DNA from 3 places in the Novosphingobium sp. TCA1 genome. Region 1 is predicted to be linked to each of the others. Evidence: predicted binding sites of a transcription regulator. Region 1 holds the regulator's gene; each other region holds the start of a gene.
The links. The regulator LexA, encoded in region 1, represses DNA repair genes until DNA is damaged. The targets are predictions, from matches to a motif close to GTTCCNCNCTTGTTCT.
Positions count from the first base shown of each region.

Region 1 (9,813 bases):
CCGCAGGTGCGCTCATCGTCGCAGGCGAAGTCGAAACCTGGCAGGAAGGCGTCGAGGAAGCAGCCGAGGCGATCGACAAGGGCCTTGCCAATGCCCTGCTCAATTGCTGGATTTCCGCGCTCAAGGCCTGATCCTGGCGCGTTTTCGAGGTACCGATGTCAGACAAGCTTACCGAGATTTGCGACACCAAGCGCGCGGAAGTGCAATCCCGCAAGGGCTTCGCGACCGTCAACGACCTCGATGCCCGCAGCGCCGATCAGAGCCCCCCGCGCGGCTTCGAGGCCGCCCTGCGCCGCAAGGCGGATGGCGGTTTCGCGCTAATCGCGGAAATCAAGAAAGCATCCCCCTCCAAGGGATTGATAAGATCAGATTTTCGCCCTGCCGAACATGCCATCGCCTATGAGCGCGGCGGTGCGGCCTGTCTCTCGATCCTGACCGATGCGCCCTATTTCCAGGGCCACGAGGATTTCCTGGTCGAAGCCCGCGCAGCCTGCTCGCTGCCGGTCATCCGCAAGGACTTCATGGTCGATCCCTGGCAGGTCGCCGAGGCCCGCTTGATCGGCGCCGACGCGATCCTGATCATCGTCGCCGCGCTCGACGACGTCGTCATGGCGGAAATCGAAGCCGCCGCCCTCGAACGGGGCATGGATTGCCTTGTCGAGGTTCACAACGAATCCGAAATGGAGCGTGCAAGCCGCCTGAAATCGCGACTGATCGGCGTCAACAATCGCGATCTCAAACGCTTCGTCACCGACATCGAAACCACCGTGCGGCTTGCGCCCCTGGCGCCGGAAGGAACCCTTCTGGTCAGCGAGAGCGGGATCAACGCTCATGCCGATCTCCAGCATCTGTCGGCCTGCGGCGCGCGTACCTTCCTGGTCGGGGAAAGCCTGATGCGCGAGGCCGATGTCGAGGCGGCAACCCGCCGACTGCTGCTGGGTGCATGAGCAAGTCCCTCACCCATATCGATGCTGACGGAACGGCCCGCATGGTCGATGTCGGCGCGAAAGCGGAAACCCGGCGCGTGGCCGTGGCATCAGGCCGGATATCCATGACCGGTGCGGCCCTCGCCGCCATTCGCGCAGGCGACGCGCCGAAAGGCGATGTTCTGGGAACGGCGCGCATTGCCGGGATCATGGCAGCCAAAAAGACTTCCGACCTCATCCCGATGTGCCATCCGCTGCCGCTCGACGCCGTCAATCTCGACTTCGCTTTTGAGGACAGCGCGATAACGGCCAGGGCGACCGTATCGCTAAACGGGCGAACCGGCGTTGAAATGGAAGCGATTACAGCCGTTTCCGTGGCTCTCGTGACGATTTACGACATGGCCAAGGCGCTCGACAAAGCCATGGTCATCGGCGACATCAGGCTGATCGAGAAGATCGGCGGAAAGTCTGGTCATTGGAAGGCGGCAGACCAGTTGCAATGAAGCCGCCGATGGATCTGGATGAGGCGCAGTCCCACCTGCTGGCGCTGGTCGAACCGCTCGCCATCGAACATGTCGATATCGAGGGCACGCTCGGACGCTATCTCGCCGCGCCGCTGCATGCGCGGCGCTGTCAGCCCATGGCGGACATGTCGGCCATGGACGGATATGCCGTGGCTGAAGACGATCTTGCCGGCCCCTGGCGGGTGATCGGAGAAAGCGCCGCAGGTCATCCCTTCACGGGCACGATAAATGCCGGCGAGGCCGTGCGGATCTCGACCGGCGCCCTGCTACCTTCCGGCGGCCGGGCCGTGATCCTGCAGGAAGACCTGCACCGCGCAGGCGACAAACTGACCCTTGCCGGAGAGGCGCCTTCGCCCGGAAACCGCCATATTCGCGCGAAGGGCATGGACTTCCCGGACGGTCATCTGCTGCTGGCAGCCGGAACGCAGATCGGCCCGGCGCAGGCCGGGTTGGCCATCGCCGCCGGGCACAGGCATCTTCCGGTATGCAGGATCCCCCGCCTCACCGTGATCGACAGCGGGGACGAACTTTCCAGCGATCCCGAATTCTGCGCCGAGCATCAGATTCCCGCCAGCAACGGCGCCATGCTCGTGGCGCTGGCACGCAGCCTCCCGGTCGATGCCAAGCGTAATGGACCGATTCCCGACGATATCGAGGCACTCGTCGCGGCCCTGGAAGCGGCATCGGATGCCGACATCATAGTCACCAGCGGCGGAGCGTCGGTGGGGGACCACGATCTCCTGCGTCCGGCCCTGGAGGCGTGGGGCGCCCGGATCGAATTCTGGCGCATCGCGATCAAGCCGGGCAAGCCGCTTCTGATCGCAACACGCAATCGCGGCGCGCGCAGGCAACTTGTCATCGGATTACCCGGCAATCCCGTGTCCAGCCTCGTAACCGCCTACCTTTTCATGCTTCCCGTGCTCCGCGCCCTCCTCGGCGCCGCCGATCCCCTGCCCCGGAAAATCACGATACGCCTCGCCGAGCCGCTGAAACCCGGCGGTGCGCGGCGGGAATTCCTAAGAGCCCGGTGGGATGGCGAAACGGTTCGAGCGCTGTCCCTTCAGGATAGCGGGGCGCTCTCGTCCCTGGCTGCAAGCAATGTTCTGATCGACCGCCCGGCTCACGCCCCCGCTGCCCTTGCCGGAGACGATGTTCAGGTATTCTTGCTCCAAAATGGCGGTATTGCTTGACTATACCCGGTTCGTTGCATAATTGTTCCCTCATTGTTCGCAGGTAAGTCGCTGAAAGGCGAAATGCGCTGACGGACGGCCCGGCGGGCGGAATCAGGTCCAAGTGCCGCAGAACACATGAGGCTAAGCAGATGTTGACGCGCAAGCAGCACGAATTGCTCCGGTTCATCCAGGTCCGGCTTGAGGAAAGCGGCATTTCCCCCAGTTTCGAGGAAATGAAGGAAGCGCTGGACCTCAAGTCCAAGTCGGGTGTCCACAGACTGATCTCGGCGCTCGAAGAACGCGGCTTCATCCGGCGCCTTCCCAACCGCGCCCGCGCGCTGGAGGTTCTTCGCCAGCCCGAAGATGCAAACCCCAAGCCTGCCAAGGCCACGCCCGCGACACCTGCGCGAGAAGCGACTACGCGCGCTCCTGCGGTCGGTGTGCCCGCCAACGACGTCATCGAAATTCCGCTTCATGGCCGGATCGCCGCAGGCGTTCCCATCGAAGCTCTGGAAGGCCAGTCCTCGCTTCCGGTTCCGGCGGCGCTGCTGGGCTCGGGCGATCATTATGCTCTGGAAGTTTCAGGCGATTCCATGGTGGAAGCCGGCATTCTCGATGGCGACTTCGCACTGGTGAAGCGCACCAACACGGCGCGGGACGGCGAGATCATCGTCGCTCTCATCCGCGGTGAGGAAGCCACGCTGAAATACTTGCGCCGCGAAGGCGGAATGATCCGGCTCGATCCGGCGAACGGGGCCTATGAACCCCAGATCTACGGGCCGGACGAAGTGGAGGTTCAGGGCAAACTCGCAGGCTTGCTCCGCCGCTATCACTGATGGGTGTCACTGGGAGGCGCCAGTGTCGTCTCCCTTGCCCAGGACGCCCTTTCCACTTGGTTTGCGAAGGGTCGAAAGGTCCTCGACCGCCACCATCCATGATCGCCTTGTGTTTCGCTCACCGACTTGACCGTCCGGGGTCCGACAGAAATCGCAAGGCCGCCTGTTCGATCCAGCAACCGGCGATCGGCCTTTAGCCATCTTGGCCGACAGGAGCCGGGAAGGCGCCGATCGGCGATAACCACATCTGCACGTGCGCAGGCCTTGGCCAATTGCTCTTCCGGCACGATACTGCGCCCCCGGGCAATCAGAAGATGTGTGACTTTCCCGGGACTGTTCAGGGCGACTGCACAGAAATCCTGATTGCACCGTGTACCGGAACTATTCCGCACCGCTTGCGGTCTCTGCGAAAGACCTGCCGCCTCCATGATGTTCTCCAGGGCATAGTCGCTGGAACTGTCGCGAAGCATGGCGATGCGGCCGTTGCCGGGATCGACCCATGCCACATGACGGCCATCGCCTGAGACCATGATGTCCGGCGCCTGCATCACCAGCAGCACCAGTAGTCCAGCCATGATCGGCAGCAGCCCCCAGAGACGGAATGTGCCGTTCCAAAGCCCAAGCCATAGACCGCCCGCCACGAAGAGCAGGAAGTGCCCTCCGCTCATTCCGGGCGTGACGATCACCGCGCCGGGGCGCGCTGCCACGAATCGGGCAATTTCAAGCAAGGCATCGATGGCGTGGGCAGCGAGCCACCAGACCGGCGCGCCCAATCCCACAATGTCGAGCGCCAGCGCCAGGGCGATCAGCGGCATGATCGCCAGTGTGGTCAACGGAATTGCAACGAGGTTCGCAAAAGCACCATAAAGTCCGGCCCGATGAAAATGGAAGAGGCCGATCGGCATCAGGACGATTTCGATAGCAATCCCGGTTGCGAGAAGCATCGCGAGCGCGCGCAAGCCCTTTGTCGAAACGGCTTCGTCACGGGGGCTCAGCCAGCGCTTCATCGGCTCGGCGCTGCCCAGGGCTACAAGCACCATGACCGCCGCGAAGCTCATCTGAAAGCTCGGGCCGAGGATCGACTCGGGCCAGATCAGCAAGACCAGAAAGGCCGCAACGGCCAGCAGCCGCATAGATAGGGCATCGCGGCCGTGGACGACCGCCAGAAGGACCAGCAAGGCGCCGAGGCAGGACCTTACGGTGGGCACCTGCGATCCGCTCAGTAGCGTATAGCCGATACCCACAAGCGCTCCGGCAATGCCCGCCAGGATCGGAAGCCGAACCCTCAGCGCCAAAGCGGGCGAGAGGGCCAGCAGGCGAAGTACCACGAGATAGGCGAACCCGATCACCGCGCTAACGTGAAGCCCGCTGATGGACAGAAGGTGCGCGAGGCCAGAATCCCGCATGGCCTGGACTTCCACATCGCCGATTGCGCCCATGTCTCCGGTCGTCAGAGCCGTTGCGATGCCCCCCGCCGTCCCGGGCAATCGTTTCGCAATATGATGCGAGAGCGCCATGCGCTGTGCGGTTAGCCAGTCCTGGCCCCCGCCCCGGGACACGATCTCGACCGGCGATGTCACCGATCCCGTGGCGGAAATACCCATGAACCATGCGGCCCTGGCAAAGTCATACCCGCCCGGAAACATCGGCGAAGCCGGAGGCGAAAGCCGTCCGCGAAATCGGATGACCGCGCCGCTGGCCAGTTCGTTGTCGCCCGAAGACAGCGGCAGATTTACGCGCACCTTGATCGGGTTGGCGCTTTCGGGATCGCGCATGGCCAGGGTGAGCCTCAAGCGGTCAAGGGCCGGCTGTTCTTCTATCCCGATGACGCGTGCCGTGAAACTGCCGCTGACCGGGTGTGAAATCGCCGGACGCCCAACGATTTCCGAACGTATCCAGATGGAAAGGAAACCCGCCAGAAACAGTAAAGAAAGGGACAGGACAGCCTGCCTGCTGTAAGGGAAGCGCAGGATGCCGCTGCGCCAGTTCAGTGCTAAAAGTGCAATCGTGACGCATACTACGCAAATGCCTGCCCATGCCTCCGCGGTTAACGATAAAAACCACGCAATTATGCCGATTCCAAAGGCTACCGTCAGCCATGGCCCTCTTGCGAAACCGCAGTTCGAAAGAAAACACTCGACACCGGCCAAACTGCTCGACAAGTGGCTCTGGCTGATCCATGGGCGATGCTGCATTGCAGCGCCTCCGGTGACATCCGGGCGCTCGAAATCAACCGTCGTGGCGGCGTGGCTGGCCATGGCGCGCATAGGACAGGAAGGTTTTTATAATGGCAAGCGGCAGTGCATCGAGCGGAGCGACGGCAAGCAAGACCGTCGTGACGCGCTTTGCCCCCTCGCCCACGGGCTATCTCCATATCGGCGGTGCCCGGACCGCGCTCTTCAACTGGCTGTTCGCCCGTCATCACGGCGGCAAGTACCTGCTCCGCATCGAGGACACCGACCGCGCCCGCTCTACCGAGCCTGCGATCGAGGCGATCTTCGACGGCCTGACCTGGCTGGGCCTGGATGGTGACGAACCCGCGGTGTTCCAGTTCGCCCGCTCCGACCGTCATGCCGAAGTGGCCGCCGAGTTGTTGGCCAAAGGCCATGCCTATCGCTGCTACCTGACGCCCGAGGAACTCGCCGAACGCCGCCAGAAAGCCCAGGAAGAGCGTCGGCCTTTCCGTATCGACAGCGAATGGCGCGATGCGGATCCCGCGACCTGGCCGGCGGGCCAGTCTTACGTCGTGCGCGTGAAGGCGCCGCGTGAAGGCGAAACCACCATTTCCGACCTTGTTCAGGGCGAAGTCACCGTCAGGAACGAGGAAATCGACGACTTCGTCATTCTTCGCTCGGACGGCACGCCTACCTACATGCTGGCCGTTGTCGTCGACGACAACGACATGGGCGTCACCCATGTCCTTCGCGGCGACGATCATCTGAACAACGCCTTCCGCCAGCTTGTGGTCATTCGCGGCATGGGCTGGGACGAACCCGTCTACGGCCACGTCCCGCTCATCCACGGCTCCGATGGCGCGAAGCTTTCCAAGCGGCACGGGGCGCTGGGCGTCGATGCCTATCGCGACGAGATGGGCGTGCTGCCCGAAGCCCTGTTCAATTATCTGTTGCGCCTTGGCTGGGGCCATGGCGACGAGGAATTCATCAGCCGTGAGAAGGCGGTCGAGTGGTTCGACATGGCGGACGTGGGCAAGTCGCCCTCGCGCTTCGACCTCGCCAAGCTGCAGAATCTCAACGGCCATTACTTGCGCGAGGCCGACGATGCGCGCCTTGCCGAACTGGTTGCGCCGCGCCTTGCCAAGGCCGGCTACGAAAGCCCGGATCTGCCCCTGCTGACGCAGGCGATGCCGGTGCTGAAGGTCCGCGCGAAGGACCTCAACGAACTTGCGGAAGGTGCTGAATTCCTTTTTGCCAAGCGTCCGCTCGCATTCAGCGAGAAGGCGCAGGCGCTCTTGACGGACGAGGCGCGGGGGCGCCTTGCCGCCATGCACGAGCGTCTTTCCTCGCAGCCCGAATGGGCTCTGGAGGCACTGGAATCCAGCCTTAAGGCAATGGCCGAGGACTTGGGATTGGGCCTCGGCAAGCTCGCACAACCCTTGCGGGCGGCCCTGACTGGTCAGACGACCTCTCCGGGTATTTTCGACGTATTGGTTCTGCTCGGCCGGGACGAAAGCCTTGCACGCATCGGCGCGCAGGCGGACGCTTCGACCGGGTCGCACATATAAGGAGTAAGAACTGGTGGGTGATCAGGTAAAACTGAATGCTGGTGGCACGGAATTCGACTACCCTGTGCTCAAGGGCAGTGTCGGCCCGGATGTCATCGATATCCGCAAGCTCTATGCCCAGACGGGCAAGTTCACGTACGATCCCGGCTTCACCTCGACGGCCAGCTGCGAAAGCGCGCTGACCTATATCGACGGCGACGAAGGCGTCCTGCTCCATCGCGGCTACCCGATCGGACAGCTGGCCGAAAACTCGTCCTTCATGGAAACCAGCTACCTGCTGCTCAACGGCGAACTGCCGAGCGCAGCCGAACTGGCGACTTTCGAGAACACCATCACGCGCCACACGATGCTCCACGAGCAGCTGGCGAACTTCTACCGCGGTTTCCGCCGTGACGCCCACCCGATGGCGATCATGTGCGGCGTGGTCGGCGCGCTTTCGGCGTTCTACCACGACTCGACCGACATCTCGGATCCCGAGCACCGCAAGATCAGCTCGCACCGTCTCATCGCCAAGATGCCGACGATCGCCGCTGCCGCTTACAAGTACTCGGTCGGCCAGCCCTTCGTCTATCCCGACAACAAGCTGAGCTACACCGGCAACTTCCTGCGCATGACCTTCGGCGTGCCGGCGGAAGAATACGAAGTGATCCCCGCCGTCGAAAAGGCGATGGACCGCATCTTCATCCTCCATGCCGACCACGAGCAGAACGCCTCGACCTCGACCGTGCGTCTTGCCGGTTCGTCGGGCGCCAATCCGTTCGCGTGCATCGCAGCCGGTATTGCCTGCCTCTGGGGCCCTGCCCACGGCGGCGCGAACGAAGCCGCGCTCAACATGCTCAAGGAAATCGGTACGCCGGACAAGATCCAGCACTACATCGACCGTGCGAAGGACAAGAACGATCCGTTCCGCCTGATGGGCTTCGGTCACCGCGTCTACAAGAACTACGATCCGCGCGCCACGGTCATGCAGAAGACCGTCCGCGAGGTGTTCGACGCGCTCAAGGTCACCGACCCGCTCTTCGAGACCGCCCTGCGCCTCGAGGAAATCGCTCTCAGCGATCCGTACTTCGCAGAGAAGAAGCTGTTCCCGAACGTCGATTTCTACTCGGGCATCATCCTTTCGGCCATCGGCTTCCCGACCACGATGTTCACGGCGCTCTTCGCCCTCGCCCGCACCGTGGGCTGGGTCGCGCAGTGGAACGAAATGATCTCGGATCCCGGCCAGAAGATCGGTCGTCCGCGTCAGCTCTACACCGGCCCGACGCAGCGCCACTACGTCTCGATCGACAAGCGCTGAGCCCGTCGCTCGATAGAGCGATCCGGTTTTGCCGAGAAAAAGAAGGCCCTCGCGAAAGCGGGGGCCTTTCTTTTTGACGCGAACGATCTTGCCATCCGGGGAGCCGAACTTTCAGTCGCATTCGTACAAGTACTTGAAATGCAAAATGCCGCTATATAGCCTTCCAAGGATTCCAGACTATTGGCGACGGGGGCGTTAGCGAATGATCCCGAATGCTTTCGGACGGATTGCCGTGTTTCTGCTTTCAGCGTCGCTGGTCGTTCCCGCACAGGCCCAGGACGCGAAACCCGCGCAGACGGAAACCGTGTTTCGAAACGTGCGCGTCTTCGACGGGCATTCGGGCAGGCTTTCCGCTCCAACCAGCGTGACGGTCAAAGGCAATGTCATCGCCGCGATCGGTCCCGGCTCTTCCACGTCCTCCGGCGCCCATGTGATCGACGGCAAGGGACGCACGCTGATGCCGGGCATGATCGATGTCCATGTCCATCTGACTTTCAGCGCACTGACCGAGCCCCAATTGCTGTCGCCCGATCTCACGCCGCAATCCGCCGAAGTCGCAGCCGCCGTGCAGGCCAAGGCGATGCTGCTGCGCGGGTTCACCGCCGTGCGGGACATGGGCGGGCCGATCTTCGGGCTCAAGGCGGGGATCGACGCCGGGAAATACCAGGGCCCGCGCATCTGGCCTTCCGGCGCCGTCATCAGCCAGACTTCCGGCCATGGCGATTTCCGTCTTCCCAGCGAACGATCGCGCCGCTTCTTCGGGAAACCGGCCCGCGCCGAAGAACTCGGCGCGACGTTCATTGCCGACGGGCGCGACGAAGTGCTCACCGCTACCCGCGAAAACTTGCGCTTCGGTGCCAGCCAGATCAAGCTCATGGCCGGCGGCGGTTCCTCGTCCGAATACGATCCGCTGGACGTCACCCAATATCTGCCGGAGGAACTCTCGGCAGCCGTCGCCGCGGCGCAGGACTGGGGAACTTACGTCGCGGTCCACGCCTATACCCCGCGTGCCGTGCGCCGGGCGCTCGATGCGGGCGTGCAATCCATCGAACACGGCCAGTTGCTGGACGAAGCCACGATCAAGCTCATCGGTGAGCGCGGCGCCTGGCTTTCCCTCCAGAACCTGCCGCCGCCGCTGCCCGGCGATCCACCGGAACGGCGCGCGAAGAAGATGGAAGTGCGTGAAGGCTCGGATCACGCCTGGGCCTGGGCCAAGAAGTACCACGTCAAGCTCGCCTGGGGCACCGATTTCCTGTTCCGGCCGGAAGAAAACCGCGAACAGAATGCCTATATTCTCAAGCTGAAGCAGTGGTTCG
Region 1 is NZ_BLJH01000006.1:25,966-35,778, forward strand. Features, by position in the region: gene trpD (anthranilate phosphoribosyltransferase) at 1-131, shown strand, start outside; gene trpC (indole-3-glycerol phosphate synthase TrpC) at 156-947, shown strand; gene moaC (cyclic pyranopterin monophosphate synthase MoaC) at 944-1,429, shown strand; gene NTCA1_RS09430 (molybdopterin molybdotransferase MoeA) at 1,438-2,640, shown strand; gene lexA (transcriptional repressor LexA) at 2,772-3,458, shown strand; gene NTCA1_RS09440 (ComEC/Rec2 family competence protein) at 3,452-5,716, opposite strand; gene gltX (glutamate--tRNA ligase) at 5,746-7,200, shown strand; gene NTCA1_RS09450 (citrate synthase) at 7,214-8,497, shown strand; gene NTCA1_RS09455 (amidohydrolase family protein) at 8,700-9,813, shown strand, end outside.

Region 2 (9,813 bases), on a different contig from region 1:
CGAACGTCGCTCGGAAGGCAACCGCTCGCGTCGCCGTGAGCAGGAACCGGCGGATGACGGCTGGAACGGCCCGATCCCCGAATTCCTGCACGTTTCCGCGCTTGCATAAAAATACCGGCGCCTGAGAATCTGGCGCCTAAAACAGGCACCTGACAAGATCTGCAAGCGGCATTGGTTCGTCTGCCGACGTGCTCGATGGCGCTTGCCTCCCCCCGTCGGCCCGTGCGAGGTTGCCGCGACAGCTTCTCGGCAGCGGGGTTTCCATGAAGATCAGGCAGATACTGGCTCTTGCGGGCATGCTCACCAGCTCCTGCGCGGGCCTCGCGGAAAGCGGTTCGGAAGTCCGCGTGGAAAGCGGCCTGCTGCGCGGCACCATCGAAAACGATGTGGCAAGCTGGAAGGGCATTCCCTTTGCAGCGCCGCCTGTGGGGCCGCTGCGCTGGCGCGCACCGCAGCCTGCCGCGCATTGGGATGGCGTGCGCAGTGCCGCCGCTTACGGGCACGATTGCATGCAGAAGCCCTTCGACGGAGACGCAGCGCCGCTGGGCACGCCGCCTGCCGAAGATTGCCTCTACGCCAATGTCTGGCGCCCGGCCGAGCTGAAGGGCAAGCTGCCTGTCATCGTGTGGATCTACGGCGGCGGCTTCGTGAACGGCGGCGCGTCGCCTCCGACATATTCGGGTGCGGAACTGGCGCGCAAGGGCGCGGTGTTCTTCAGCTTCAACTACCGGGTCGGCCGTTTCGGCACTTTCGCCCATCCTGCGCTCACGCGCGCCGCCGAGGACGGCGGGCGCACCGGCAATTACGGCTACATGGACCAATTGGCCGCGCTGCGCTGGGTGAAGCGCAATATCGCCGCATTCGGCGGTGACCCGGACAACGTCACGATCATCGGCGAGAGCGCCGGGGGCATGTCGGTCCACAATCTGGTGACCTCGCCCGAAGCTGAAGGACTGTTCGACAAGGCGGTGGTCATGTCGGGCGGCAACGGCACCGCACTGGCCGGATCGGACCTGTCCTCGGCCGAAGCGATCGGTGTGCGCTTTGCCGAGGGCAAGGGAATCGCTCAGGACGATCCGCAGGCTCTGGAAAAGCTGCGGGGGCTTTCCGGCGAGCAGGTGGTAGACGGGCTCAATCTGGCCGCGCTCTTCGTGCCGGACGGCCAGCCCCGCACTTTCGCCAGCCCGTTCCCGGACGGCCGCGTGGCGGTGGACCAGCGCAAGGCTTACGAGGAAGGGCACTTCCACCACGTCCCGATGTTGATCGGCGCGACAAGCGACGATATCGGCGGGGTGAGCGGGGGGATGATCGCCGGGGCCAGGCAGATCGCCGGTCTCGTCGCCAGGGCCGGGGTCCCGGTCTACGAATACCGCTTTTCCTATGTGGCGACTTCGCTTGCGGGAGGCGGGAAGGGGGCGGGACATGCCACGGATATCCCCTTCTTCTTCGATACGCAGGCGGTGAAATATGGAGCCGCTACAAGCGCGCGTGACGATGCGATGGGGCGGACGATCAGCACCTACCTCGTGAATTTCGCCCGCAGCGGCAATCCCAACGGCGATTCGCTGCCCCAATGGCAGGCCCGGACGGGAGAAGGCGGCGATATCCTCGACTTCGCGCCGGATGGAACCGCGAAATATGGCGCGGATCCGTGGCTGGCCCGGATCAAGGCCGCCCCGCTCAAGTCAGGCCTTTGAAGCGCCGGTTCAGGCCGGTTTGACGAAGCTGTCGAGCACCCGCTTGCGCCCGGCCTGTTCGAATTCGATTTCCAGCTTGTTGCCTTCCTGCGAGACGACGGCACCGTAACCGAACTTCTCGTGGAACACCCGGCTGCCGATCTCGAGATCGGTACGCGGCTTGGCGGCGAAGCTGGCGGCGCTGCGGGTCGATTCGGCGATCTTGCGCGGGGCGGGATCGAATTCGCGGGCGGCGGCGCGCTGCCAGCCCGGGCCGCGCGTGACGGTGCGTGCGGGCTGGGCGCGGGCGACATCGGCGAAAGGATCGCCCATTTCCGACCACTGCGCGCGCCACAGCGAAGCGCCGCCCGACAGCGTGGTTTCGCTTTCGACGTGATCGTCCGGCAGTTCGGCAATGAAGCGCGAGGGGATGGAACTGGTCCATTGGCCGTAGATGCGGCGGTTGGCGGCATGAAGGATCGTACACTTGCGCCGTGCCCGCGTGATGGCAACGTAGGCGAGGCGGCGCTCCTCCTCCAGGCTGGCCAGGCCGCCTTCGTCCATGGCCCGCTGCGAGGGGAACACGCCTTCTTCCCAGCCCGGCAGGAAGACGTGATCGAATTCCAGCCCCTTGGCGGCGTGCATGGTCATGATCGTGACCTTTTCCTCGTCCGAGGCCGCGTCGTTATCCATGACGAGGCTGACGTGTTCGAGGAAATCGCCGAGGCCTTCGTATTCGTCCATGGCGCGGGCGAGTTCGACGAGGTTTTCCAGGCGACCGGATGCCTCCGGCGTCTTTTCGGCCTGAAGCGCGTCGGTGTAGCCGCTTTCGTCCAGAACGGTCCGCAGGAGGTCGGCCGGGTTCTCGGTGCCCGACAGGTCGCGCCAGCGGGCGAAATCGCGCATCAACGCCAGGAAGGTGTTGCGCGCGCGGGCGGGAAGCTCGTCGGTATCGGCGATCTCGATCGCGGCCATGGCCAGCGGAATGCCCCGGCGGCGGGCCAGCGTGTGGAGCGCTTCGAGAGCCTTGGCACCAAGCCCGCGCTTGGGGGCATTGTAGATGCGCTCGAAAGCGAGATCATCCGCAGGCTGGGCAATGACGCGCAGATAGGCGAGGGCGTCGCGGATTTCGGCGCGCTCGTAGAAACGGAAGCCGCCGACGATGCGGTATTTCATGCCGATCGAGATGAAGCGGTCTTCGAATTCGCGCGTCTGGTACTGGGCGCGCACGAGGATGGCGATCTGGTCGAGCGGGGCGCCCTCGCGTTCAAGCCGCTCGATCTCGTCACCGACGCGGCGGGCTTCCTCCGGGGCGTCCCAGACGCCGATGACGCGCACTTTGTCTCCGGCGTGACGCTCGGTCCAGAGCGTCTTGCCGAGGCGCTGCGTGTTCTCTCCGATCAGGCCCGAAGCGGCGGCTAGGATCTGGGGAGTGGAGCGATAGTTCTGCTCCAGCCTGATCACCTTGGCGCCCGGAAAATCCTTTTCGAACTTGAGGATATTGGCCACTTCCGCGCCGCGCCAGGAATAGATCGACTGGTCGTCGTCCCCCACTACGCAGATGTTCTTGCGCACTTGCGCGATGAGGCGCAGCCAGAGGTACTGGACCTGGTTGGTGTCCTGATATTCGTCCACCATCACGTATTTGAAGCGCTGCTGGTACTGTTCGAGCACCTCGCGGTTGGTGCGCAGGATGTTCAGCATGTGCAGCAGCAGATCGCCGAAATCGCAGGCGTTCACCGCTTTCAGGCGATCCTGGTAGAGCTGGTAGAACTTCTGGCCGCGCCCATTGGCGTAAGCCTCGTTCTCGCCCGCATCGAGATCGGCGGGATTGAGGCCGCGGTTCTTCCAGCGATCGATGCATCCGGCAAGCTGGCGCGCAGGCCAGCGCTTTTCGTCCAGTCCTTCGGCCTGGATGAGCTGCTTGAGCAGGCGGAGCTGATCGTCGGTATCGATGATGGTGTAGTTGGGCTGCAGCCCCACCAGTTCCGCATGACGGCGCAGCATCTTGGCGGCGATCGCATGGAACGTGCCGAGCCAGGGCATGCCTTCGACGGCGGGACCGATCAGATGCCCCACGCGTTCGCGCATCTCCCGCGCGGCCTTGTTGGTGAAAGTGACGCAGAGGATTTCGCTGGGCCAGGCGAGGCGGCTGCGGACCAGATGCGCAAGCCTGCGGGTGAGCGCCGCCGTCTTGCCCGTACCTGCACCGGCGAGCATCAGCACGGGGCCTTCGGTGGTCAGGACCGCTTCGCGCTGCGGCGGGTTCAGGCCCTCGATCAGGGGGTCGGAAGAAGCGTCGGGCATCGAGGGTTGCAGATCGTTCACCCGTGAACATCTAGGGAACGGAGTGTCGCGGCGCAAGGCCGGTTCGTCGCAGGGGTGGAACAATCCCCCGGCGCCGGGAGTCCGCCTGTCACGGAGAGGTTTCTCGCGAAGAACAACAAGAGCAAGAGGAGAACCAGAGATGCGCAGATATCTCCTTTCAGGCGCGGCGGCGCTGTCCGTGCTGAGCATGGCGAGCGTGATCCACGGCCAGAGCACCGTCGGCGATATGCCGGCTGCCCCCGAAGCGCCTCCACCACCGGCAACCCCGTCCGCACCGAGCGCAGGTATGGCAAAGCCGATCACGCCCTCGACGATGACGCCGGAGCAGAAGTCTACTTACGATACCTGGCCGCCCGAGCAGCGCGCCGACTACGATTCGTGGACGCCCGAATATCAGGCCTATTACTGGAGCCTCACCGCACCCCAACAGAAGGGTTATTGGGCGCTCACGCCCGATCAGCGCGGGCAGATCTACAAGATGACGCCGGAACAGCAGGCGATCGCGTGGAATTCGATCTCGCAGCAGATGGCAGGCAAGACGCCGACCACGCCTCCGGCACAGGCAAACCCTCCGGGTGAAGGCATGCCGACCACCGGCGTTCCCGATCCGCAATCGGCGGATCAGACGGTACGTCCGGCCATGCCGGCCGACCAGAACTATCAGGGAGGCCCATACAAGGGCGCCATGACGCCGCCTCCCGCGACGGCCATGAACAAGGACTATCCGGTCTGCAGCAAGACCGTGACCGATAACTGCCGCAATCGCGGCGGGAAATAGTCGGAAACAGGCCGGTCCCGGACTTTGCGGGACCGGCCTGCTTTTATTCTCCGGTGCGGCGCAGGATGTGCAGCCGTGCCTTGCCGACATCGCGCGTGGATTCGACCTCGAAGCCGCGAATCGCCACCGTCTCGGCCTTGGCGGTTTCGACGCTGACCCAGGTATGCTCGGCAATCCAACCCAGACGCGCTAGCTTGTCGACCGCCACCGCTCCGGCGCCCGTGTCATAGGGCGGGTCGAGCAGGACGAGGTCGAGCGGTTCGCGCGCGGCGCCGAGCGACAGCGCGGAAGCTGCGCGGACGTCGCTGCGGGACTGGGCGTGAAGATTGGCGATATTGCTGCGTATGGCGCGGATCGCCGCTGCGTCCTGATCCACGAAAAGGCAGTGGGCAGCCCCCCGTGAAAGTGCTTCCAGCCCCAGTGCGCCCGATCCTGCGAAGAGGTCGGCGACCTTCAGCCCCTCGAACGTGCCGAGGCGGCTTGCGAGCATGGAGAACAGGGTTTCGCGGGTGCGGTCGGCAGTAGGGCGGGTGGTATCGCCTTCCGGTGCCGCCAGCTTGCGGCCGCGCCACTCACCCGCGACGATACGTAATCCGGTCTTGCCGGGAGCCCCTTTCACGACTGGGCGTCCGGTAGGGTGCGGCGGAAGTTCTCGAGATCGCGCGGGGAGACTTCCACGGCCATGCCCTTGGGCAGGTCGAGCAGGCGGAACGGACCGTAGGAGACGCGGATCAGGCGGCTGACCTGAAGCCCGAGGTGTTCGAGCACGCGGCGCACTTCGCGGTTCTTGCCTTCGGTCAAGGTCATCTCGATCCACTGGTTGCGCCCGGTGCGGCGCTCCATGTTGGCGTCGATCTTGCCGTAGACCACGCCCTCGACCTCGATGCCTTCGATCAGGTCTTCGAGCTGGGCCTGGGTGATGTCGCCGAAAGTACGGGCGCGATAGGTGCGCGGCACGCCGGTGGCGGGAAGCTCAAGCTGGCGCTTGAACTCGCCGTCGTTGGTCAGGAGCAGGAGCCCCTCGGTATTGAGGTCGAGACGGCCGATCGGCATGACGCGGCCGCTGCCTTCGGTCAGGGCGTTGCGCAAGGCGGTGTAGATCGTGGGGCGCCCGGCCGGATCACGTTCGGCGGTCAGCAGGCCCGAGGGCTTGTGGAAAATGAAAAGGCGGGTCTCTTCCGCATCGCGGACCGGGTTGCCGTCCACGGTCACGCCCCTGAGGTTGGGGAGCACGGTGGATGGCGTCTCGATCACCTCTTCACCCAGCTTGACCCGGCCTTCGATGATCAGGCGCTCGGCTTCTCGGCGGCTGGCGATGCCTGCGCGGGCCAGCAGCTTGGCGATGCGTTCGCCCTCGCGCACCGGCATGCCGGGGGTCTTGGGCGTGGGCGCTGCGGCCTGTGGGGCAGGACGGGGGGGCTTGCGGCGGGGGCGTTCGCTGTCGAAGCGTGCGGAATCCGATTGGCGCGGTCCACGCGGCGCATAAGCACTACCGCGAGTATTGCCGCGCGATTCCTGTTCGCCGAATCGTGCGCCGGTGCTGCGGCGCGGCGCGCCGTCTCGCGTAGCGCCGGCCGCACGGGCGGGGCGCTCGCCCCGTGTCGGGGCACCGTCGCGCGATGGCCGTTCGTCACGGAACGGCCGATCGCCGCGTGCAGGGCGTTCGGTGCGGGAAGGGCGATCATCGCGCAAGCGGCGCTCGTCGCGGACCGGGCGCTCGTTACGGCCGAAGAGCTTTTCGTCACGGCCGCTGCGGCCGCCGCGTGCCGGGCGTTCGTCCCGCGCCGCACGCGTATCGCGCGCGTCCCGTGCGGGGCCGTCGCGATAGGCACGTCCCCGACCGCCTTCTTCCCGCCCTGAATCACCCCGACCGGCGCCGCGCCGGGCTCCGGTACCTGAACTGGAGCGCGAAGGGCCACGGGAGGAGCCGCCATCGCGGGAAGAGCCGCCACGCTTCGGGCCGCCGGATTTGAAAGGAGGTTTGGACATTCGCCCGCCCATACCTGTTGATCGCCGCTTCATCCAGCCTTCCCTTGCGCCAAGGCGGCGTTAGGGTGCGCCAACTTGGCATATTCGTGTGTCGGAGCCGGAGACTACTGCGTGGACGCCCAAAGTATCGAACAACGTCGCGGCGTCTGGGATGCGATCAAACCCTATTTCGAGAAGGAATCGCTCGCCTCCTTCGCGCTCGGCCTGTCCTCTGGCTTTCCCTATGCGATGATCGGCGCCACGCTGACCACACGCCTGGCGCAGGACGGGATCGACAAAAAGACCGTCACCGCCTTCACGCTGGCGTTCCTTGTCTACAACCTCAAGGTGTTCTGGGCCTGGATCATCGACGGCGTACGCCTGCCGGTGCTGGGCAACATGGGCCAGCGCGTCTCGTGGATGATGGTCTGCGGCCTCTTCGTGATCGCGGCGGTGCTGAACCTTGCCTTCGTCGATCCCGCCGCCGACATTTCCGCGACCGTGATCGCCGCCGTGCTGGTGGGCGTGGCGGGTGCCAGCTTCGATATCGTGATCGACGCCTATCGCATCGAGACGCTCAAGCCTTACCAACTCGGCACCGGATCGGGCATGAGCCAGTACGGCTGGCGCATCGGTTCGGCGGGGGCGGGCGCACTGGCGCTGGTGATCTCTGCCCGCCACGGCTGGAGCGCCGGCTATGCGGCCTGTGCCTTCTTCGCGCTACCCGCGATGCTCACCGCGATGCTGCTGGGCGAACCGGAGCGCCGCAAGGTCGTGGTCGAGAAGCGCGGCGTGGTGGAAGTGTGGAATTCCATCGCCGGGCCTTTCGCCGAGTTCTTCCGCCGCAACGGTGCGGTGCTCGTGCTGACGTTCATTCTCGTTCACAAGATCGGCGACACGCTGGCCAACCTGACGTTCCGCCTGCTGTTCGACGACCTCAAGTTCTCGAACGACGAAATCGCGCTCTATGACGTCGGTCTCGGTTTCTGGGCCTATCTGATCGGCGTGTTCATCGGCGGCGTGGCTTTCGCGAAGATGGGGCTCAAGCGTTCGGTGCTGATCTCGCTGATTCTGATGGGAGCCTCAAACCTCAGCTTCGCGGCGCTGGCGGCGGCCGGGCACAGCAACTGGGGCATGGCGGGCGCGATCGGTTTCGAGAATATCGCTTCGGGCTATGGCGGCGTTGTCGTGATCGCCTATTTCTCGGCGCTCTGCGACTTGCGCTACACCGCCGCGCAGTATGCGCTGATTTCGGCGGCGGCCAGCGTGGTCGGGCGTCTGCTCACCGGCACCACCGCAGGCGCGCTGATCGAGGCGATGGGTTATGTGAACTTCTACCTGCTGACCACCGTCGCAGCCCTGCCGGGCATCGTGCTGTTCTGGTGGATGTGCCGGACCGGGCTCGTGGATCAGGCGATGGGCACGGCGGCCGAGGACACGGCGGAGCTGGAGGCGGATCAGCCTTCCTGATGCGCTGGCATCACTCCGGTATTTCCCCGTTCGCCTCCAGCACGACGCCGGACAGATAGAGCGATCCGGCGATCAGCACTGGCAGTCCGTCGTCGGGCAGGGCCGCCAGAGCCGCTTCCACGGTCGCTGCGGCAAGGGCCGAGGGCCCGAAGCCTGCCCGGCCATGGCACTCGTGACCGGGCACCGGCACTGCGTGGATGCTGGCGATGCTCTCCGCCAGAGGGGCGGTGAGGGCGCGGGGATCCTTGTTCGCGAGCATGCCGATCACGAGGTGAAGCCGCTGCCCCGCGAAATGGCGGGCGATGGCGAGACCGGCATCGGGATTGTGCCCCCCGTCCAGCCAGACCGCGCGCGCGCCTGCGTGGCGGGTCAGGGGACCTGCCGAAAGGCGCTGGAGGCGGGCAGGCCAATGTGCGGTGCGAATGCCTTCGGCCATGGCCTCGGGAGAGACCGCAACGCGGTCCTGATGGCGCAGGATGGCGACCGCCAGTGCGGCGTTCTCGGCCTGATGGGTGCCGGGCAGGCTGGGCAGCGGCAGGGCGAGTTCGCCGTGGCGGTCGGAATATTCGATCACGTCACCGACAGCCGCGTCCCAGTCGCGCCCGCGCATGTGCAGGGGTGCCCCTGCGGTGAGCGCCGCGCGCTCGATTTCCAGCACGGCGCTCTCGGGATAGGAGAGCGTCACGACCGGCGCAGGTCCGCGCACGATGCCCGCCTTCTCGAAAGCGATGCGGGCCAGCGGATCTTCGGGCGCGCCCTGTTCGGGGCGCAGCAGGAAGGCCTCGTGGTCGATGCCGAGGGTGACGATGCCGCAGGCCGCGGGATGGTCGATCACATTGGTCGCGTCGAGCCTGCCGCCGAGGCCCACTTCGATCACGCAGGCGTCTGCCGGTTCGCGCGCAAAGGCCAGGAAGATCGCCGCCGTCGTCACTTCGAAGAAGCTGGGGCCGAGAGCCTCGCCCGCGTCTAGAACTTCGCGCAGCAGGTCGGCCAGCATCGCGTCGGAGATCAGCTTGCCGCCCAGGCGGATACGCTCGTTGTAGCGCACCAGATGCGGCTTGGTGGCGGAATGGACCTTGAGGCCTTGAGCTTCCAGCATGAAGCGCAAGTATGTGCAGGTTGATCCCTTGCCGTTGGTTCCGGCGACATGGAAAGTCGGCGGCAGGCGCCTGTGGGGATCGCCGAGCCGTTCGAGCAGCGCGTGGATCGTCTCCAGGCCGAGGCGGCCCTGCGGGATCGAGAGCGCGGCAAGGCGGTCAAGCTGGGCCTGAACGCGCGGGTCTTCGGAAGTGGCGAAGTCTTTCATGGCACCGTCTGAAAAAGCACATCGCGGCAAGCCTTGGCGGCTGCCGCGATGTACGGATTGCTGCGTCGTCATGCTTTGCGCAATGACGAAATTTGGGACGAATTTGAAGTCTCAGCGTTCGGCGTGAACCGCCTCGGCCAGCGCTGCGGTCAGCGCGCGCAAATGGTCCGGGGCATTGGTGCCGTGCTGCTTGACCAGATCGACCAGCGCGGAGCCGACGACCACGCCGTCCGCGACCTTGGCGATCTCGCTGGCCTGCTCGGGGGTGCGCACGCCGAAGCCGACGG
Region 2 is NZ_BLJH01000021.1:77,854-87,666, forward strand. Features, by position in the region: gene NTCA1_RS20610 (DEAD/DEAH box helicase) at 1-109, shown strand, start outside; gene NTCA1_RS20615 (carboxylesterase/lipase family protein) at 264-1,697, shown strand; gene NTCA1_RS20620 (ATP-dependent helicase) at 1,707-3,983, opposite strand; gene NTCA1_RS20625 (hypothetical protein) at 4,144-4,782, shown strand; gene rsmD (16S rRNA (guanine(966)-N(2))-methyltransferase RsmD) at 4,826-5,401, opposite strand; gene NTCA1_RS20635 (pseudouridine synthase) at 5,398-6,771, opposite strand; gene NTCA1_RS20640 (MFS transporter) at 6,883-8,220, shown strand; gene NTCA1_RS20645 (folylpolyglutamate synthase/dihydrofolate synthase family protein) at 8,231-9,526, opposite strand; gene trpA (tryptophan synthase subunit alpha) at 9,638-9,813, opposite strand, start outside.
Region 2: NTCA1_RS20620 (ATP-dependent helicase) is a predicted target of LexA. The motif match lies at 4,123-4,138, and genes of this name have one in related genera.

Region 3 (9,813 bases), on a different contig from region 1:
CGCCGGTATGTTCCGAATAGTGGTTGTTCTCGAAGACGAAGATCGCCGGCGCCTTGGTGACGACGGCCAGGTTCATCGCCTCGAACGTCGTGCCCTGATTGCACGCCCCGTCGCCCGAGAAGGCGATGGAGACGGCCAGCTTGCCATTCTCGTCCGGCCCGTCGATCTTGTTTGAAAGCGCCGCGCCCACCGCGATCGGCGCGCCGGCGCCGACGATGCCGTTGGCACCCAGCATGCCCTTGTCGATATCGGCGATGTGCATGGAGCCGCCCTTGCCGTTGCACAGGCCTTCCTGGCTGCCCCAGATCTCCTTCATCATCCCGGTCACGTCGCAGCCCTTGGCCAGGCAGTGACCATGGCCGCGATGGGTGGAGACGATCTTGTCCCGCTCCGAAAGATGCTCGCACACGCCCACCGCCACGGCTTCCTGCCCGCAGTAGAGGTGCGTGAAGCCGGCGATCTCCCCGGTCTGGATCTCCTCGTGAAGGCGTTCCTCGAATTCGCGGATCAGCTTCATCTGCCGATAGGCGCGCGTCAGCGCCTCGCGGTTCAGTTGCATCCCGGCTTCCTCTCCCATTGTGGTCCGCATCTTTTCACGGTTCCCTTCAAAGGCCCAATACGGACTTGGCGATGATGGTGCTCTGCACCTCGTTTGTCCCGCCGAAAATCGTCCAGGCCCGGCTGTTGAGATAGCGGGCGGCAGCGACTTGCGCGGCGCGAGAATGAAGCGGCTCCGGCGCATTGTCGCCGTAGAGCGGGCGTGAGGTTTCCAGTTGGAGCCCGGCGATGCCGAACAGGTCCACCGCAAGCAGATCGATCTCCTGCCGCAGGTTCGATGCCAGCAGCTTGGTGAGCGAGGTCTGCGGCCCGGGTTTCCGGCCCTTGGCGATTTCGGAGATGATCTTCAGCTCGATCATCTCCAGCGCCTCCACGCCGAGCCGGGCCTTGGCCATGCGGCGGCGCCATTCGATGCCCTCCGCCAGAGCCCCACCGCGCCCGTCGCTTTCCGCTTTCGCCGCCGCCTCGATCTGGGCGAGGTCGTAGCCCAGCTTGGGCGCATGGCACGATCCGCCGCGCTCGTTTTCGAGGAGGAACTTGGCGATGGTCCAGCCCTGTCCTTCCTCGCCCACAAGGTTTTCGGCCGGGACGCGCACGTCTTCCAGGAAGACCTGATTGACCTCATGGTCGCCCGCCGTCGTCAGGATCGGCCGCACCGAAACGCCGGGGCTGGCAAGGTCGATCAGCAGGAACGAGATGCCCGCCTGCTTCTTCACCTCCGGGTTGGTGCGCACCAGCGTGAACATGCCGTTGGCGTGGTGGGCATGGGTGGTCCAGATCTTCGATCCGTTGACCACGTAGTGGTCGCCCTCTCGCACCGCGCGGGTCTTCAGGCTGGCAAGGTCGGACCCCGCGCCCGGCTCCGAAAAGCCCTGGCACCAGTAATCCTCGCCGGAAAGGATGCGCGGCAAATAGCGGGCCTTCTGCGCCGCGCTGCCGAAGGTCCAGAGCACCGGGGCCAGCAGCTTCAGGCCCAGCACGGTCAGGTTCGGGGCGCCGGCCACAGCGCATTCCTTCTCGAACAGGTAGCGCTGCAGCGGCGTCCAGCCGGTGCCGCCATGTTCGACCGGCCACTGATAGCCGAGCCAGCCCTTGGCGGCGAGCACCGCGTTCCAGGCCTGCCCGATGTCCGGCTCCACGAAGACCGAAGGCGTGGCGGCGGCGCCGGCCTTCACCGCATCGGGCAGATGATCGCGCAGAAAGGCGCGCACATCCTCACGGAAAGCTTCGTCGGCGGGGGAGAGTTCGATGTCCATCCGTTCTATCGTTCCAGAATCGTCACCGCGGATACGCCCGGCGCGCCGTAAACGTGGCTGTAGGCCGTCTTGGGGCCGCCCCCCCTGTGGCCGGGCACCTGACGGCCGCCGCCGTCCCCGCGCAGTTGCACCACGTTTTCGTAGACCTGCCGCAGCCCCGAAGCGCCGATCGGCTCTCCGCAAGCAAGGCAGCCGCCATCGGTGTTGACCGGCAGGGTCCCGCCGATCTCGGTCCACCCTTCGGCCAGCCAGCGTTCCTGATCGCCATCGGCGCAGAAGCCGTTCTCCGCCATGTGCATGATCTCCGCCCCTGCCTCGGTATCCTGAAGCTGGGCCACGTCGATGTCGCCCGGACCGATCCCGGCCAGACGGAAGGCATCGGCGGAGGCGATGCGCGTGGCGGTACCGCGCGGCGCGCTGTCGTCCGCCACCACGTCCACGCTGGGCGCGAAAACCTCGAAACTGTGCGGCGGGCGAGTGCGCATGGTCGCGGCCTTCAGGCGCACCAGCGGCCTGCCCAGTTCGCGCGCCTTCTTCTCGTTGGCCAGCACGAGCGCCACGCCGCCCTCGGCCGGGGAGCAGAACATGTACTTGGTATAGGGGTCCGACACGAGCGGCGCGGCCAGGATCTCCTCGATCGACACCGGCTGGCGCCGCCAGGCGTGCGGCGCGTGGGCGCCGTTACGAAAGGCCTTTTCCGCCACGCGGGCCAGCGTCTGGTGAGAGATGCCGAACATGTGCATGTAGCGCATGATCTTCGCGGCGAAGAACTGGGTGGTGACCATATAGCCCGCCTCTCCGTACCAGTCGGGCAGGTTGTATTCGCTGGGCAGCGCATTGAAGGCGCCGCGCGGATGCTTGTCGAACCCGACCGCAAGGCCAAGCTCGAACTCCCCCGACTTGATCGCCATCTGCGCCGAAAACAGCGCCGATCCGCCCGCCGCGCAGCCGTTGCGCACATTGATGAACTGCACGCCGGTCAGCCCCAGCCGGTCAACCATCGTATCGGGGTTTCCGGCTGCGTCCGAACTGCCATAGGCGAACTGGACCTGCGGCCAGTCCACGCCCGCATCGGCCAGTGCCTGCCGCACTGCGAAGACGCCCTGATCGACGCCGGACAAGCCATCGGTGCGGCCGAAGGGATGGATGCCGATGCCGACGATGCAAACGTCGCTCATGCCCCCGCCCCCACGATCGGCGCGAAGGCCGGAATGGCCAGCGGCTCGGCCGCTTCGGGATCGAGCGGCACTTGCACGAGGCGCAGCGGCATCCCGATCTCCACCGCATCGAACTCCGCGCCCACCAGCCGCGCCTCCACGATCACCTCGCCCGGCAGCTCGACATAGGCGACGATCCACGGCGCAAAGGCCTCGGGCCCGGCATAGGGCGGCGTCTTGGGGCGATAGCGCTGCACGGTGTAGGACCAGAGGCGGCCCTCGCGCGCCAGCGGCACGGGATCGCAGCTATCGCCGGCAGGGCAGGGAAACACCACGCGCCCGGTGGTCCGCTCACGGCCGCCCAGCAGCCGGGGCGGCGTCTCGTCGGTGAACAGGCCTTCGGCAATGGCGCGCATCGTTCTCCCCATCTCTCGGCTTTCGAGTCCGTTGATGTGAATGGTTTAAGCGCGCCCGCGCCGCCTTTGTGACTCACCAAAACGCTAGGGTAGCCAATGTGCCAGTTCGTGCGACGCAATGGGGCGGGAGAACGAACTGATGGCAAAGAGCTGGGACTACATCATCGTCGGCGCCGGTTCGGCCGGCTGCGTCATGGCGGAACGGTTGAGCGCAGACGGGCGCGCGCAAGTGCTGCTGCTGGAAGCGGGCGGCACCAACGACAGCTTCTGGGTCACTTTGCCCAAGGGCGTGGCGAAGCTGGTGAAGAAGCCCGAACACATGTGGGCCTATCCGGTCAGCCAGCCGCGCGAGGAAGGCGCCAACGAGGCGGGCGATGAGGTCTGGATCCGGGGCAAGGGCCTTGGCGGCTCATCCTCGATCAACGGCATGATCTGGAGCCGGGGCGAACCGGCCGATTACGACGCCTGGGAAAGCGACGCGGGCGCCACCGGCTGGAACGGCGCGAGCATGACCGCCGCCTTCCTCGAACTGGAGGACCACGCCGCCGGCGCTTCCCCGATGCGCGGCATCGGCGGCCTCGTCCATGTCGACCCCGCCTGCTACACTTACCCCTTGGCAGAGCGCATGATCGAATCCGGCGAAGCGCTGGGTCTGCGCCGCGTGGACGACCTTAACGCAGCAGCCGGCCCACGCGTCGGCTATTACAGCCACAACATCCGGGACGGCCGCCGCGAATCCTCGGCACGGACTTATCTGGCGGCAGCGCGCGGGCGGCCGAACCTGACGGTGGTAACCGGCGCTCTGGCGGAGCGGATCGTGTTCGACGGCACCCGCGCCACGGGGATCGATACGGTGGTGAACGGCCAACCGCAGCACTTCCCCTGCTGCGGGGAGATCGTGGTGAGTGCGGGCGCGATGGAAAGCCCGCTGCTGCTCCAGCGCTCCGGCATCGGCGATTCCGAAAGGCTGAAGGCAGCGGGTATCGCCCCGCTCGTCCATTCGCCCGACGTGGGGGAGCGGATGATCGAGCACCTGTCGATCTCGATCCCCTACCGACTAGAACACGGGCGCGGCACCAACCGCAGCTTCTTCGGCATGGGCGCGGCGATGGCGATGCTGCGCTATCTGCTCCGGCATGACGGCGTACTGGCGACCGGGCCTTTCGAGGTTGGCGCGTTCTGCAATGTCGCCCATCCCGACGGGCGCACCGACGCGCAGTTCTATCTGGGCGGCTACACTTTCAAGGTCGGCGACGACAAGGATCCGGTGCCGCTCGACAAGATCGATCCGCGCCCCGGCGTCACCATCTACGGACAGTTGCTGCGCCTCACCAGCGAGAGCGCGGTGCGGGCGACGGGTCCGAACAGCGGCGATCCGGCCGACATCCGCCACAATTTCCTGACGACCGAGCACGACCGCCGTTCCGCCATCGCCTTGGTGCGCAAGATGCGCGCTTTCATGGCCGAGGCGCCGCTGGGGCAGATGGTGGGCGCGGAACTGGTGCCCGGCGCGGAAATCGACAGCGACGCGGCCATTCTCGCCGCGTTCCGCCGCCTGTCCAGTTGCGGCCTCCACGCCATCCGCTCCTGCCGCATGGGCAGCGACCCCGCCGCCGTGGTCGATCCGCGCCTGCGGGTGAACGGCGTAACCGGCGTGCGGGTGGCCGACTGCTCGGTGATGCCGGGCCACGTGACCGGCAACACCAACGCCCCCGCCATGGCGCTGGGCCTGCGCGGCGCGAAGCTGATGCTTGAGGACCGGATTACCGTCTAACGCGGTCCCTTGCGAAGGAGGTAACCCAAGTCCGCTCGGGCTGAGCCTGTCGAAGCCCCACCGCAATGCCTTGCCGCAGGGGGCTTCGACAAGCTCAGCCTGAGCGGGTGGAGGGGCCGCCCTGAATCTTCTACGGACCGACGAAACCGCTCCAAGACTCACAATTGCGAGAAAGCGGTCTTATCGTTTCCCCACCTCGTCATCCTGAACTTGTTTCAGGATCCATTCCGCCGCTCAAGCCAAAGGCCTGTAGGATAAGCCACGCCCTCGCTTATCGATTAAAGCAACAGGATTGTGGCGGGATGGACCCTGAACCAAGTTCAGGGTGACGATGGAAATTGCGGGAACGTGGTCATTCGCGCATACTTGAAAAATGCGCGCGTTGCGCGGGGTTCAAGGATTCCTCAGGCCAATCGATTTCTCGTCCCGAAGCCGGAAAGTAATCTCGTCGATGGTCGCTATCATAGAACAGAGTACCGTGTATGCCTACGACGTCTCTTTTCAGGATGGGTCGGCTCCACATCGGGCCAATGACGCGGCTGGCCTCTTCTTGGCCAAGACGCTCGAACACATCTTCGACAATTTGCATTTCACTGCCGCTTGGAAAAAGCGCCAGAAATTCATCATCGGTCACTTGAAATAAGCTAAAGGTTGCGTTTGCCGCGCCATCGATGATTTGAATGTTTTTCATGGGTCTTCACATGCGCTACGCATTTAAGATCCGCAATGCGAGCGCAGGAAATCCGCACTTCCGCCTTTCCCAACCCTCAATTATGCAGCGAAATATAGCCCAACTGCGCCGCCTTGAAGACCGTCTGGCTGCGGTTCACCGCATTCAGCTTGGTCGCCGCATTGTGGATGTGGAAGCGCACGGTGGCGCGGCTGCGGGACATGATCATGCTGATCTCAAGATCGGTCTTGCCGATCGCCGCCCAGCGCAGGCACTCCACTTCGCGCTTCGACAGGCGCGATTCCGGCGGCAGCGCCTGGGTGGAGCCCATCACCTGAATATAGGTCGCGATGAAGGTACGAGCATAGAGCCCCAGCGCGTCCGACAGGCGCAGGAAGTCTTCCGAAAGGTCGGTCCGCTCCTTGTCCAGCGGATTGAAGCTCACCGCGCCGATCTGGCCGAACGGCAGGTGTACCGGCACGGCGATGCAGGCGCGGGTCATGGCGCGCTGTTCGAAATTGGCGATGTCGATGGATTGCAGGTAGGCGTTCGGCTCACGCGTGCGGAATCCTTGCGCATTGGCCCAGAACGGCTGGCTCTCGAAGCGGCACGCCGTCGTCAGCGGGGAATCGAGCGCGATGCGCGAATTGCGCCACCACACCCGCTCGTCATCGCCCCAGCCGAACACTTCGATGGCCAGCACCTTGCCCTCGCCATCGACGGGGGTGCGCTTGTCGGCAATGTCGTGCGCGGGCGCGGCCCGGTAGCCGAGGTCCATGGCGATCTTGTGCAGAGCCTCCGCCGCCGGGCGAATGTCAGCCGGCGAGGAGATGCGCACGGCATCTATGTTTTCCTGTGACAACAGCGACATGTTTTTCCTCTCTTGGAGGGGAGCTTAACGCGCCCGATCAGGCTGCACAATTGCCCGAAAGCCGAAAAACGGTGCCTGCCGCCCTAGCCTTTTGCCCAGCGGAGACGGTCCCATGGGAGGTGCTACATCCGTGTGGCAGACGGGAGAGGCATGTGAATTTCGATCTCAGCGAAGACGAGGAAATGCTCAAGGCGCTGACCGAGCGCTTCGTCACCAATACGTACGACCACACCGCCCGCCGCCTGTTTCTGGCGGAGCCGAGCGGGTTTTCGGGCAAGAACTGGGCGCTGCTGGGCGAACTGGGCCTGATCGCCGCGCCCTTCCCCGAGGAGCTGGGCGGCCTCAGCCTCGATGCCACAGGCATCGCCACCGTGTTCGAGGCACTAGGACGCGGCATGGTGGTGGAGCCGCTGGCGGAAGCATCCGTGCTGGCAGGGCGCCTGTTCGCGCTGACCGCGCCCGAGGCGCTGCGGGGCGCATGGCTGGACGGGCTGCTCACCGGTGAAAAGCGCCTCGCGCTCGCCCATGCCGAAGCGAAAGCGCGGAACGGGCTGACCTGGATCGAAACAACCGCCATGCCCGATAACAACGGCTACCGGCTGGATGGCATGAAGCCCTATGCCATCGCAGGTGGCGGCGCGGACGGCTATCTCGTCTCCGCCCGCTTGTCCGGCGCGCCTGCCGACGCGGAGGGCGCGGCGCTGTTCCTCGTCCCCGCCGACACCCCCGGCCTGTGCCGCCGCGAATGGCCGCTGGCCGATGGCTCGATTGCCGCCTCGCTGATCCTTAAGGGCGTGTCCCTGCCCGAAAGTCACCGGCTGGACGGCGGCGTTGCCGCGATCGAGGAGGCGCAACAGGTCACCGCGCTGGCCCGCTGCGCCGAAGCGCTGGGCATCATGGAGCGCATGTTCCACGACACGCTGGACTACGTCCGCGCGCGCGACCAGTTCGGCGCGGCGCTGGGCTCGTTCCAAGCGATCCAGCACCGCATGGTCGCGCAATATGCCGCCATCGAGCAGAGCCGGGCACTGCTGAACCTGGCGCTGGTCTCCTGGGACGGCGACCGCTTTGCCGAAGCGGTCAGCGGCGCGCGGGCGTGGATCAGCGCGGCCTCCATCGAACTCGCGCACGAAATGGTGCAGTTCCACGGCGGCATGGGCGTGACCGACGAGCTTGCCATCGGCGCGGGCCACAAGCGCCTGCTGGTGCTTTCCCGCTGGCCGGAAGGGCCGGAGGCGGCGCTGGACCGCTATGCCCGATCGCTGAACTAGGGCCGATCGACATCCTCTGCAATCGATAGTACAAAAGAACACATAGAGAACATTTTCATTGCATCAGGCTGGAGGCTGCTCCATTTTGCACCTTCGAATCCGCGTCTCACTGGCGCGGACAACAAGGTCCCGACCGATGCCTGCGCTCGAAATCGCCGAAAAGCTCTCGATCCTCGCCGATGCTGCGAAGTACGACGCCTCATGCTCTTCGTCGGGCGTGAAGAAACGGGATTCGCGGGATGGCAAGGGCATAGGCTCGACGCTGGGCGGGGGCGGAATCTGCCATGCCTATGCGCCCGACGGCCGCTGCATCAGCCTGCTCAAGGTGCTGCTGACCAACAGCTGCATCTTCGACTGTCATTACTGCATCAACCGCAAGTCCTCCAACGTGCGGCGCGCCCGGTTCACGGCGCAGGAGGTGGTGGACCTGACGCTGGACTTCTACCGCCGCAACTACATCGAAGGGCTGTTTCTCTCCTCCGGCATCATCCGCAGCCCCGACTATACGATGGAGCAGATCGTCGAAGTGGCGCGCTCCCTGCGCGAGGATCACGATTTTCGCGGCTATATCCACCTCAAGACCATTCCCGATGCCGATCCCGTGCTCATCGCGGCGGCCGGCCGCCATGCGGACCGCGTGTCGATCAATGTCGAATTGCCGACCGCCAGCGGGCTCCAGCGCCTGGCGCCCGAAAAGTCGCAGGCCCGCATCGAAGGCGCGATGGGCACGATGCGGAGCGCCATCGAGGACGGCGCCGATGCCCGCCAGCGCTTCCGCTCCGCCCCTTCCTTTGCCCCGGCGGGCCAGTCGACCCAGATGATCGTCGGCGCCGATGCCGCGACCGACCGCGATATCGTTTCCCGCGCGGCCTCGCTCTATGAGCGGTTCGACCTCAAGCGGGTCTATTATTCGGCATTCAGCCCGATCCCCGACGCCAGCACGGTCCTGCCGCTGCGGCGCCCCCCACTTATGCGCGAGCACCGGCTCTATCAGTCGGACTGGCTGATCCGCTTCTACCAATATGCCCCGCAGGAAGTGAGCGCCGCCGCCGACCCCGCCACCGGCATGCTTCCGCTCGATATCGATCCGAAACTGGCCTGGGCGCTGCGCTTCCGCGACCGTTTCCCCATCGACGTCAACCGCGCCCCGCGCGAGATGCTGCTGCGTATTCCGGGCCTGGGCATCAAGGCCGTCGACGCCATCGTCGCGGCACGCCGCTGGCGCACCCTGCGGCTGGACGACGTGGCGCGCATGACGGTATCGGTGAAGAAATTGCGCCCTTTCATCGTCACCGCCGACTGGCGACCGGGCGCCCTGATCGACCGCGCGGACTTGCGCGCATTGGTCACGCCGCCCGCCACCCAGCTGGAACTGTTCGCGGCCTGACCGTGCGCGTGGTCCGCCTCGACCGGGAAGACGATTTCGACGGCTGGCGCAGCGCCGCAAGGTCGCTGGCGGGCGAAGGCGTGGCACCGGAGGACATCGTCTGGCAGATCGGCGACCGGGCCGCCGATCTTTTCGCGGACGAGAGCCTCGGCGCTCCCCCGATCGCGAGCGCGAGACCAGGCGCATCAGCAGCGCCCTTGCGCGTATCGCGGCAATTACTGGAACTGGCGCGATACGCGGCGCTCCACAGCGAACCCGAGCGCTTCTCGCTGCTCTATATCCTTCTCCTGCGCCTGCTGGACCAACCCCAGGCGCTTCAGGACGCCGCCGATCCCCTGATGCGCCGCATCGAGGGGCTGGCACGCAATGTCCGGCGAGACAGCCACAAGATGCATGCCTTCGTGCGGTTTCGCGAACTGGCCGATGACGGCGGCAAGCGCTTCGTGGCCTGGT
Region 3 is NZ_BLJH01000030.1:26,350-36,162, reverse strand. Features, by position in the region: gene NTCA1_RS23295 (thiamine pyrophosphate-dependent dehydrogenase E1 component subunit alpha) at 1-559, opposite strand, end outside; gene NTCA1_RS23290 (acyl-CoA dehydrogenase family protein) at 606-1,814, opposite strand; gene NTCA1_RS23285 (thiolase family protein) at 1,820-2,992, opposite strand; gene NTCA1_RS23280 (Zn-ribbon domain-containing OB-fold protein) at 2,989-3,387, opposite strand; gene NTCA1_RS23275 (GMC family oxidoreductase) at 3,527-5,161, shown strand; gene NTCA1_RS23270 (hypothetical protein) at 5,514-5,852, opposite strand; gene NTCA1_RS23265 (LuxR C-terminal-related transcriptional regulator) at 5,929-6,702, opposite strand; gene NTCA1_RS23260 (acyl-CoA dehydrogenase family protein) at 6,855-7,973, shown strand; gene NTCA1_RS23255 (putative DNA modification/repair radical SAM protein) at 8,110-9,360, shown strand; gene NTCA1_RS23250 (UdgX family uracil-DNA binding protein) at 9,363-9,813, shown strand, end outside.
Region 3: NTCA1_RS23255 (putative DNA modification/repair radical SAM protein) is a predicted target of LexA. The motif match lies at 8,009-8,024, and genes of this name have one in related genera.